2 regions of the Cupriavidus sp. 2KB_3 genome follow, and region 1 is predicted to be linked to the other one. Evidence: predicted binding sites of a transcription regulator. Region 1 holds the regulator's gene; the other holds the start of a gene.
The links. Region 1 encodes sigma-54, which starts transcription at its own class of promoters, with help from an activator protein. Its sites were predicted from a motif close to TGGCANGNAANCTGCTTT; they were not measured.
Positions count from the first base shown of each region.

Region 2: a site for sigma-54 is predicted at 2,373-2,390, ahead of AB4120_RS17315 (isopenicillin N synthase family dioxygenase). Genes of this name have one in related genera too.

Region 1 is NZ_JBFRHD010000002.1:20,290-25,225, forward strand. Features, by position in the region: gene lptC (LPS export ABC transporter periplasmic protein LptC) at 1-335, shown strand, start outside; gene lptA (lipopolysaccharide transport periplasmic protein LptA) at 399-1,040, shown strand; gene lptB (LPS export ABC transporter ATP-binding protein) at 1,081-1,881, shown strand; gene AB4120_RS01870 (RNA polymerase factor sigma-54) at 2,013-3,494, shown strand; gene hpf (ribosome hibernation-promoting factor, HPF/YfiA family) at 3,545-3,898, shown strand; gene AB4120_RS01880 (PTS sugar transporter subunit IIA) at 4,375-4,830, shown strand; gene hprK (HPr(Ser) kinase/phosphatase) at 4,887-4,936, shown strand, end outside.
Region 2 is NZ_JBFRHD010000015.1:114,627-119,562, reverse strand. Features, by position in the region: gene AB4120_RS17325 (Mpo1 family 2-hydroxy fatty acid dioxygenase) at 1-329, shown strand, start outside; gene AB4120_RS17320 (HU family DNA-binding protein) at 627-1,088, shown strand; gene AB4120_RS17315 (isopenicillin N synthase family dioxygenase) at 1,179-2,168, opposite strand; gene kdgD (5-dehydro-4-deoxyglucarate dehydratase) at 2,545-3,459, opposite strand; gene AB4120_RS17305 (MFS transporter) at 3,886-4,936, shown strand, end outside.

The DNA of each region.
Region 1 (4,936 bases):
ACCGCCCCCCGGTCACGGTCAACGCGGACCGGGGCGTGATGAACGCCGAGGGCTCGGTGATCGACCTGTACGGCAATGCCTTCCTGGTGCGGCAGCCCGGCGTCGATGCGGCGAAGGACCCGCGCATGACCGCCGCGTCGCAATATTTCCAGTTGCTGGTCAATGACGACATCGTCAAGACCGATAAAGCGGTACAGCTCACGCGCGGGCCGTCGGTGATGACCGCCAACGGGCTGGTCTTCAACAATGTCACACGCGAAGTACAATTGCTCGGCAACGTACGCGGCACCATCGTCATGAATCCGCCGTCGGGGCAGGCCCGGACCACGCAGTAAGCACAACAACAAGCACGCCAGGCGCCGGCAACGGATCGCCCGTCATTCTCTCAGCTGACCACCATGACCCCATCCCTGACGACGTTGTCCTGTCGCCGCATCGTGCCCGCCCTGGCGGTGGCAATCGCCGCGCTTGGCGCGACCCTGGCCCAGCCGGCGCTGGCGGAGCGTGCCGACAAGGACAAGCCGCTGGTGCTGGAGGCCAACAACGCCAGCTATGACGATGTGAAGCAGATCTACACGCTGACCGGCAACGTGGTGCTGACCAAGGGCACGATGGTGCTGAAGTCTGATGCCGCGCAGATCCGCACCGACCCCGAGGGCTACCAGTACGCGGTGGCCACGGCCAACCCGGGCCGTCAGGCGTATATCCGCCAGAAGCGCGACGGCGTGGATGAATACATCGACGGCTGGGGCGACCGCATCGAGTACGACGGCAAGCAGGAAATGTCGAAGCTGATCGGCCATGCCCGTGCGGCGCGGATCGCCGGCGCCAAGACCGTCGACGAGATCCGCGGCGCCGTGATCACCTACGACAGCCGCAACGAGTACTACACGGCCGCGGGCGGCGACAACAACACCTCCACCGGCAATCCGTCCGGCCGCGTGCGCGCCGTGCTCTCGCCGCGCGCGGACCAGGCCAGCGGCGCCGCCGCGCCGCCGCCGCTGGAACTGAAGCCGGCGCCCGCGCCCGGCAAGCCCTGAACCCCGGACGCGCCCGCCGCGTCACGCATGCATTGACCTGATGAACGACTCCGCCACGCTCGCCCCGAACGCCTCCGCAGCCCCGTCGGCCGCCCGTACCGACAGCAGCACGCTGGTCGTGCGCCACCTGAAGAAGCGCTACGGATCGCGCACCGTGGTCAAGGACGTCTCGCTGGACGTGAAGAGCGGCGAGGTGGTCGGCCTGCTCGGCCCGAACGGCGCCGGCAAGACCACGTCGTTCTACATGATCGTGGGCCTGGTGGCGCTGGATGAAGGCGACATCGTGCTGGACGACCAGCACATCAGCGGCCTGCCGATCCACGAGCGCGCCCGCATGGGCCTGTCCTACCTGCCGCAGGAGGCCTCGGTCTTCCGCAAGCTCAACGTCGAGGAAAACATCCGCGCCGTGCTGGAGTTGCAGATCGAGAACGGCAAGTCGCTGCCGAAGGCGGAGATCGAACGGCGCCTCGATTCGCTGCTGGACGACCTGCAGATCGCCCACCTGCGCAACAACCCGGCGCTGTCGCTCTCCGGCGGCGAGCGCCGCCGCGTGGAAATTGCCCGGGCGCTGGCCTCCGCGCCGCGCTTCATCCTGCTCGACGAACCGTTCGCCGGCGTGGACCCCATCGCCGTGGGCGAAATCCAGCGCATCGTGAGCTTCCTGAAGGCGCGCAATATCGGCGTGCTGATTACCGACCACAACGTGCGCGAGACGCTCGGCATCTGCGACCATGCCTACATCATCAGCGAAGGCACGGTGCTGGCCGCCGGCCAGCCTGAGGAAATCATCGCCAACGAGTCCGTGCGACGCGTCTACCTGGGCGAAAACTTCCGCATGTGACCCATCGGCCGCCACGTGCGGCCGCGTTTCTTTCGGTCCACGGCGACAGCCGGGGGCGATCAGGAAGCCAGAGCGATAGGCGATAGCAATTTCCGTTCCATAGTCGGAAGGATGCGCATAGAATAGGTCGCATGAAACCGTCGCTTCAGCTTCGTCTCTCGCAACATCTGGCATTGACCCCGCAGCTGCAACAGTCGATCCGATTGTTGCAGCTCTCGACGCTTGAACTCCAGCAGGAAGTGGAACAGGCGCTCACCGAAAACCCCCTGCTCGAACGCGAGAACGACTGGATCGAAAGCCCGCTGCGGGTGTCCGCCGATGGCTCGGTCAGCCTCCAGAGCGCCCCGGCGCCGGCTTCCTCCGAGCCGCAGCCCAACGGCGACGCACGCAGCGAGGGTGCATCCGGCGGCGAGGACGACAACTACAACGACAACGGCAGCGAGGACTACGGCAGCGACTGGAGCCTCGACGACTTTGCCCGCCGCCCCCAGGGCGACGAGGACGAGAAGACGCCGATGCAGCTGCGCGACGCCGAGCCCACGCTGCGCGAGCACCTGATGGAGCAGCTGGCCCCGCTGAAGATCTCCGTGCGCGACAAGGGCCTTGCCATCTTCCTGGTCGAGTCGCTCGACGATGACGGCTACCTGAGCGCCTCGCTCGAGGAAATCTGCACCGAACTGCCCGAGGAACTCGAGTTCGAGATCGACGAAGTCCACGCGATCCTGACCCTGCTGCAGAGCTTCGACCCGCCCGGCGTGGGCGCGCGCAATGCCGCCGAGTGCCTCAGCCTGCAATTGCGGCGCCTGAAGCACCCGCATCGCGACCTGGCGCTGACCATCGTCAACCATCACCTGGAATTGCTGGCCGTGCGCGACTACACACGGCTAAAGAAAGCGCTCCAGGTGGACGAAATAGCACTGAAGGCAGCACACGAACTGATTCGCTCGCTGGCGCCGTATCCGGGGCATGCGTTCAACCGTCCCGAAGCCGACTTCGTGGTGCCCGACGTGTTCGTGCGCAAGAGCGGCAGCGGATGGATCGCGGCGCTCAATCCGGACGTCATGCCACGGCTGCGCATCAACGACATGTATGCGCAGATCCTGCGCGGCGCGAAGGGTGAGTCGGGGACGGCGGGCCTGCAGCAGAAGCTTCAGGAGGCGCGGTGGCTTATCAAGAACATCCAGCAACGATTCGACACGATCCTGCGTGTTTCTCAGGCAATTGTCGAACGTCAAAAGAACTTTTTCACGCATGGCGAAATCGCGATGCGCCCCTTGGTTTTGCGGGAAATAGCCGATACACTCGGTTTACATGAGTCGACCATTTCCCGGGTCACCACGAATAAGTACATGGCCACGCCCATGGGTACTTTCGAGTTGAAGTACTTCTTTGGGAGCCACGTCTCCACGGAGACTGGCGGCGCGGCCTCCTCCACGGCAATCCGCGCGCTGATCAAGCAACTGATAGGAGCCGAAGACCCCAGGAATCCCCTTTCCGACAGCCGGATCGCCGAACTGCTGGGCGAGCAAGGCTTCGTGGTCGCACGCCGCACGGTGGCCAAATACCGCGAAGCGCTCAAGATCCCCGCAGTGAATCTCCGCAAGACTTTGTAGCCGAGCCGCAACCGCCTGCCTGGTGCGGCTCTTTCAGAAGGAGAAGCGCTATGAACTTCAAGATCAGTGGACACCACCTCGACATCACGCCCCCGCTGCGTGAGTATGTGGAAACGAAACTGGAGCGAATTGTCAGACATTTCGATCAGGTCATCGGCGTGAGCGTGCTGCTATCGGTGGACAACCACAAGGAAAAGGACCGGCGCCAGTACGCGGAAATCAATCTGCATCTGAAGGGGAAGGACATCTTCGTCGAAGCGCATCATGAAGATCTGTATGCGGCGATCGACTGTCTGGTCGACAAGCTCGACCGCCAGGTCATCCGCTACAAGGACCGCGTACAGGGCCACGATCGCGAGGCGGTGAAGTACCAGATGGCCGCCCAGCAACTGACGCAGCAGTAGACCTGCAGGCAACCGGAAGCAGAGCGGTTGCCAACCCTGCAGAGGACTGAAAAGAAGAGCTCAAGCCGCGCAATCAGCGCGGCTTTTTTGATGGGCGCGCGCCGCCGCGGTGGCGGTGCGGGCACCTGGAATGTTTCGTTACCTTATTGCCACGCCCGAGGACGATCCGGGACACCCGGGAGCGGTCAAAATGGGAACAAGTGTTCGCAAGCCGCCCTGCTCGGTGTATGCTCCGCCATACAAATAACGACAGGACGGCCCCGGGACACCCCGGGTGGGCAAGCCGGCCGGCACGTCGTGGCACCGCCGCGACCCCGGCGCTGCATCGCAAAATCGCGGTGGAGCCCTGCTCTATAATGGCCGGACGCTCCAATGCGGGCGTCCCAGATAAGTTCTCGGTACCCTAGCTTCGCCACGTATCCGGCGGGACGGCCTTCGCGCCCCGGCCCGCTAACCTGACTTCTCGCGCATCGCCCATGAATCGTTTGGCCAAATTGCTGCCACCCGGCAACATCCATCTCGACGTCACCGTCACCAGCAAGAAGCGGGTCTTCGAGCAAGCCGGGCTCCTGTTCGAGAACAACCATGGCGTGGCCCGCGCTACCGTGACCGATAACCTGTTCGCGCGCGAATCGCTGGGTTCCACGGGCCTGGGTGCCGGCGTGGCCATTCCGCACGGCCGCATCAAGGGCCTCAAGCAGCCGCTGGCCGGCTTCATGCGCCTGGCCGAGCCGATTCCGTTCGAATCGCCGGACGGCAAGCCGGTGTCGCTGTTGATCTTCCTGCTCGTACCGGAACAGGCCACGCAACAACATCTGGAAATCCTGTCGGAAATCGCCCAGCTGCTCTCGGACCGCGAGATGCGCGAGGGCCTCGCCACGCTACCCACGTCGGAAGCGGTGCATGATCTGCTGACGCAGTGGCATCCCTGACTCCCGCCCCAACGGCCGCCTGAAACGGCCTGTCCGCCCCCGAAAGTCATACGCGCATGGAACTCACCGGCGTCACCTCGCAGTCGATCTTCGACGACAACGCAGC
Region 2 (4,936 bases), on a different contig from region 1:
TGGTCGTCTACGCGCTCTCGTGCCTGTTCTACCTGCGGCTGTCGTTCGGCTTCGGCCTCGCCATGGTGGTCATTCTGGCCGTATTCCTATGGGTTGGGGCATGGATTGCCGCGCTGCCGACGGCGGCCTGGCTCGCCTCGGGCATCGGCCTGTTCGTGGTGGGATGGATCATCCAGTTCGTCGGGCACTACTACGAGGGGCGCAAGCCGGCCTTCGTCGATGACCTCGTCGGGCTGCTGATCGGCCCGCTTTTCCTCGTGGCGGAGACCGCGTTTGCGATGGGCCTCGCCCGCGAAACGCACGACGCGATGGCCGCGCACGTGCACTGATCGGGTCAGATTCCGGATCTCCGGACACACGTCGCGCACGCCAAAGTGGGGGGACGTACCCCCTTTGCGCGTGCGCAAGGCCTGTTTGCAAGGCCGTTGCTGACGCAAAGCAGCGACAAAACCCGGGGTTTTCACTGGGTTTGACGTGCCTCATGTACGAAAACCCCTTGACTTGCGGTACTTTCCGCTATGATTCAGTGCGTACCGGCACCCGTGATTCGCAACGTGCCACTGCCGTAAGACGCAGCGATGCGTGGCGATGCGCCGGGACACATTCTTCAACTCACGTATATCGATATGGCGACCAAAGCGAAACCGACCACGAAGACTGCAACCAAGCCCGCTGCCAAGAAGGCACCGGCAACCAAGGCACCCGTGAAGGCTGCCGCCAAGAAGGCCGCCGCTCCGGCCAAGAAGGCTGCTCCGGCCGCTGCTCCGACTCCGAAGCCGCTGAAGGACACCTTCAACAAGTCGAGCCTGGTCGCTCACCTGGTAGCTCAGACCCAGCTGGAAGCCAAGGCCGTGAAGTCGGTGCTGGCCCATCTGGAAAACACCATCGTCAGCGCGCTGAACAAGAAGGGCGCCGGCGAATTCACGCTGCCGGGCCTGCTGAAGGTGACCGCGCAGCAAGTGCCGGCCAAGAAGAAGCGCTTTGGCAAGGACCCGTTCACGGGTGAAGAGCGTTGGTTCCCGGCCAAGCCGGCCAGCGTCAAGGTCAAGGTCCGTCCGCTGAAGAAGCTGAAGGACGCCGCGGCCTGATCGCCACGCATCTTTGGTAGTCCTGAAAACCCCACCCGCTCCGGCGCGTGGGGTTTTTTGTTGCTGGGATGCCCCGGCGATGAGGGCGGATCAGTACGCCTTGAAGTTGGCCGCCACGCGCTGGCGCAGGAAATCGCCCGCCGAGATGGCCGGGTACAGCCGCGCGGGGCCCTCGATCACCGCCTCGCGGTTGGCCTGGCAGAAGAACGCCAGGCTGTAGCGCGGGCCCATGTACTCGCCCGGCGCGGGGTTGCGCACGCGGTGGAAGTTGGACGGCAGGCGGTCATCGCTCCAGCGCATCAGCATGTCCCCGATATTGCACGTGATGACGTCCTCGTCCGGGGCGATGGGCGTCCACGCCTGCGCCTCCATCTCCTTGCCCGGGCAGACTTGCAGGCCGCCCTGGCCCTGGCGCTGGAACAGCAGGGTCAGGCAGTCGAAATCCGTATGGGCGCCGGCGCGCCAGAGTTCGAGCTTGTCTTGTGCCTCGGGCGGAATCGCGTAGTAGTGGAGCAGCCGCAGCGTGCTCTGGTAGTCCGGCGCGGCCGGGTCGTGAGCGCGCGTGAAGAAATCCGGATCGAAACCGAGCTTGTCGGCGAAGCAGGACAGGATCTTCATGCCGACCTCCCAGCACTGGCGCTCGAAGGCCAGCATGGTGGCCTGGAAGCCGGCCAGCTCCGCCTCAGTGGGCCACAGCGGCGCCATGTGCGGGCGGGTGATCTGGTAGGACTCCTTCTGGTCCGGCGTGCCGGTGGACGGCCGCACCTGCGCGCGAGACTCCCAGCCGGCGTTGTTGGCCTTCTGGAGCGGATACTGGCCCTTCACGGTTTCCGGCAGCGCGAAGAAGCGTTCGGTCATGGCGAAGGCTTCGCGCACGGCGGCGAGATCGATCCCATGGTTTGCCACCTGGAAGAAGCCGACGTCCACGGCCGCCTGCCAGAGTTCGTCGGCGATCTCGGCCTTGCGGCGGGAGTAGTCGGAGAGGTCGATGCGGCGAATCTCGCGCGCGCTGGTCTCGTGGCCTTGCGCGCCCATGCGCGATTCGCGGGCCAGTTCGTGGAGGGAGGAGGTGTCGTTCATGATCGTTCCGGAGTCAGGAAAGGGGGGCTGCGGCCCTGCCTTTCGCGCGATGACTGCCGGGGGATCTCGACCTCGGGATGATCTCTGGACGATCTCTTGAGCCCCGGTGCCAGTCGCGCAAGGGCGGGGCACGGACGTCAAGAGCAATTTCCTGCCGCGCACCGAGGGTGTGCGGTTGAACGCTTCTACTCTTCGGGGGGTGAGATTGCAGGTTTCGGGCCAGCCGGCTTGACCCGGGTTCGGGCCAGTTCCGGCCCGATGTGCGCCGTGATGGCGCAAGCCACGCCGCAGGATGGTGCGGCGCGCCCAAAAAAAACGCCGGCCCAGAGGCCGGCGTTCAGTTCTTCTCTCCCCACAAAGGGGAGGCAGAACCCGCTTACTGGGGTCCCAGCTTGCGGATCAGGGCGTCCAGCTTGCCCATTTCCTCTTCGGTCAGGTCCGTCAGCGGGGCGCGCACCGGGCCGGCGTCGTGGCCAACCAGCTTGGCGCCGGCCTTGACGATCGACACCGCATAGCCTTGCTTGCGGTTGCGGATGTCCAGGTACGGCAGGAAGAAGTCGTCGATCAGGCGACCCACGGTAGCGTGGTCGTCCGCCGCGATAGCGCGGTAGAAGTCCATCGCCGTTTTCGGGATGAAATTGAACACGGCCGACGAGTACACCGGCACGCCCAGCGCCTTGTAGGCAGCGGCGTAGACCTCGGCGGTCGGCAGGCCACCCAGGTAGGCCAGGCGGTCGCCGAGCTTGCGGCGCACGCGCACCATCGCCTCGATCTCGCCCACGCCGTCCTTGAAGCCGATCAGGTTCGGGCAGCGGTCGACCACGCGTTCCAGCAGGTCGGCGCCGATGCGCGAGTTGGCGCGGTTGTAGACGATCACGCCGCACTTGGTGGCCTTGCAGACCTCTTCAATATGGTTGGCGATGCCTTCTTCGCTGGCTTCGGTCAGGTAATGCGGCATCAGCAGGATGCCGTGCGCGCCCAGGCGCTCGGCTTCCTTGGCGTATTCGATGGCCACGCGGGTCGGGCCGCCGGCGCCGGCCAAGATGGGCACCTTGCCACGGCAGGTTTCCACCGCGGTGCGGATCACGTTCGAATAGTCCTGCTGCGTCAGCGAGAAGAACTCGCCCGTGCCGCCAGCTGCGAACAGGGCGGAGGCGCCGTACGGCGCCAGCCATTCCAGGCGCTCGATATAGGTGGACGCACGGAAGTTGCCCTGTGCGTCGAAGTCGGTCACGGGGAACGAAAGCAGGCCGTCCGAAATAATCTGCTTGAGTTCTTGCGGTGTAGTCATGTCGCTCATCCTGATCGCCACATGGCGAATAGTGTGGTTTGTTGATGGGGCAAGGCCCGTTTCGATGACCTCGCACCCAACTGCTGAGTGGATTCGAGATAAGTCATCGTACAACTAACAACTTGACGGTGCAAGGGCTAAGGGCACGATTGAGGGAAAACCCCGGCATTTTTGCTGGCACCGGGGGCGGGCACGCGGAGGCTGGCGTCACCTCGCCCAACCCGGCCGATCGCCCGCCAGACCGCAAGGAGATTGAAAGGGGCGGCAATCGGCCCGATGCCCGAAAGCAGGGCGATCTGCACCGATCTAGGGTAAACGCGCACTGTGTCTGACGGAACCGCATCCCTATAATCGCAGTCGTACGACGACATATCACAAGCCGGTCCACGCATCCTGCATCAGGTCCCCGGCTGTGAGGAGACCCCGATGAACGCAAGCCCCACTTCCAGCGCCGCCGCCGCGACTTCCGCCGAAGGCGCGCGCCGCACCAACGTCCGCTACTGGATTCTCCTGCTCATCTTCATTGTGACCACGGTCAACTACGCCGACCGGGCCACGCTGTCGATTACCGGCCCCGCCATGCGCGAGGAGTTCGGCTTCAGCGCCGTGCAGATGGGCTACATCTTCTCCGCCTTCAGCTGGGCTTACGTGATGGCGCAGATTCCGGGCGGCTGGCTGCTCGACCGCTTCGGCGCCCGCCGTATCTACGCGGCCAGCATCTTCGTCTGGTCGTTCTTCACGCTGCTGCAGGGCTGGCTGGGCGTGTTCGCCACCATCGGTTCGGCCATGACCGTGCTGTTCGCGCTGCGTTTCGCCGTGGGCCTGGCCGAATCGCCGGCCTTCCCGGCCAACGCCAAGGTCGTGGCCAGCTGGTTCCCCACCGCCGAGCGCGGCACGGCATCGGCCATCTTCAACGCCGCGCAGTACTTCGCCGCCGTGGTCTTCACGCCGCTGATGGCCTGGGTCGTCCATAGCTGGGGCTGGCACCACGTGTACCTCTGGATGGGCCTGATGGGCATGGCGCTGGCGCTGGTATGGCTCAAGATCATGCGCAGCCCGGCCACGCACCCGGCCGTGAACGGCGCCGAACTCGCACATATCGAGCAGGGCGGCGGGCTGATCCATATGAACGAGGGCGCCGGCCAGGGCTCCGAAAAGGCACCGGCGGGCTGGTTCTACGCCAAGCAGCTGCTTTCCAACCGCATGCTGGCCGGCGTGTACCTGGGCCAGTACTGCATCAACGTGCTGACGTACTTCTTCCTGACGTGGTTCCCGGTGTACCTGGTGCAGGCGCGCGGCATGTCGATCCTGAAGGCGGGCTTCGTGGCCTCCCTGCCGGCTATCTGCGGCTTCCTGGGCGGCGTGCTGGGCGGCGTGATCTCCGACAGCCTGCTGCGCAAGGGCTACTCGCTGACCTTCGCCCGCAAGCTGCCAATCGTGGTGGGCATGCTGCTGTCCGTGTCGATGATCGCCTGCA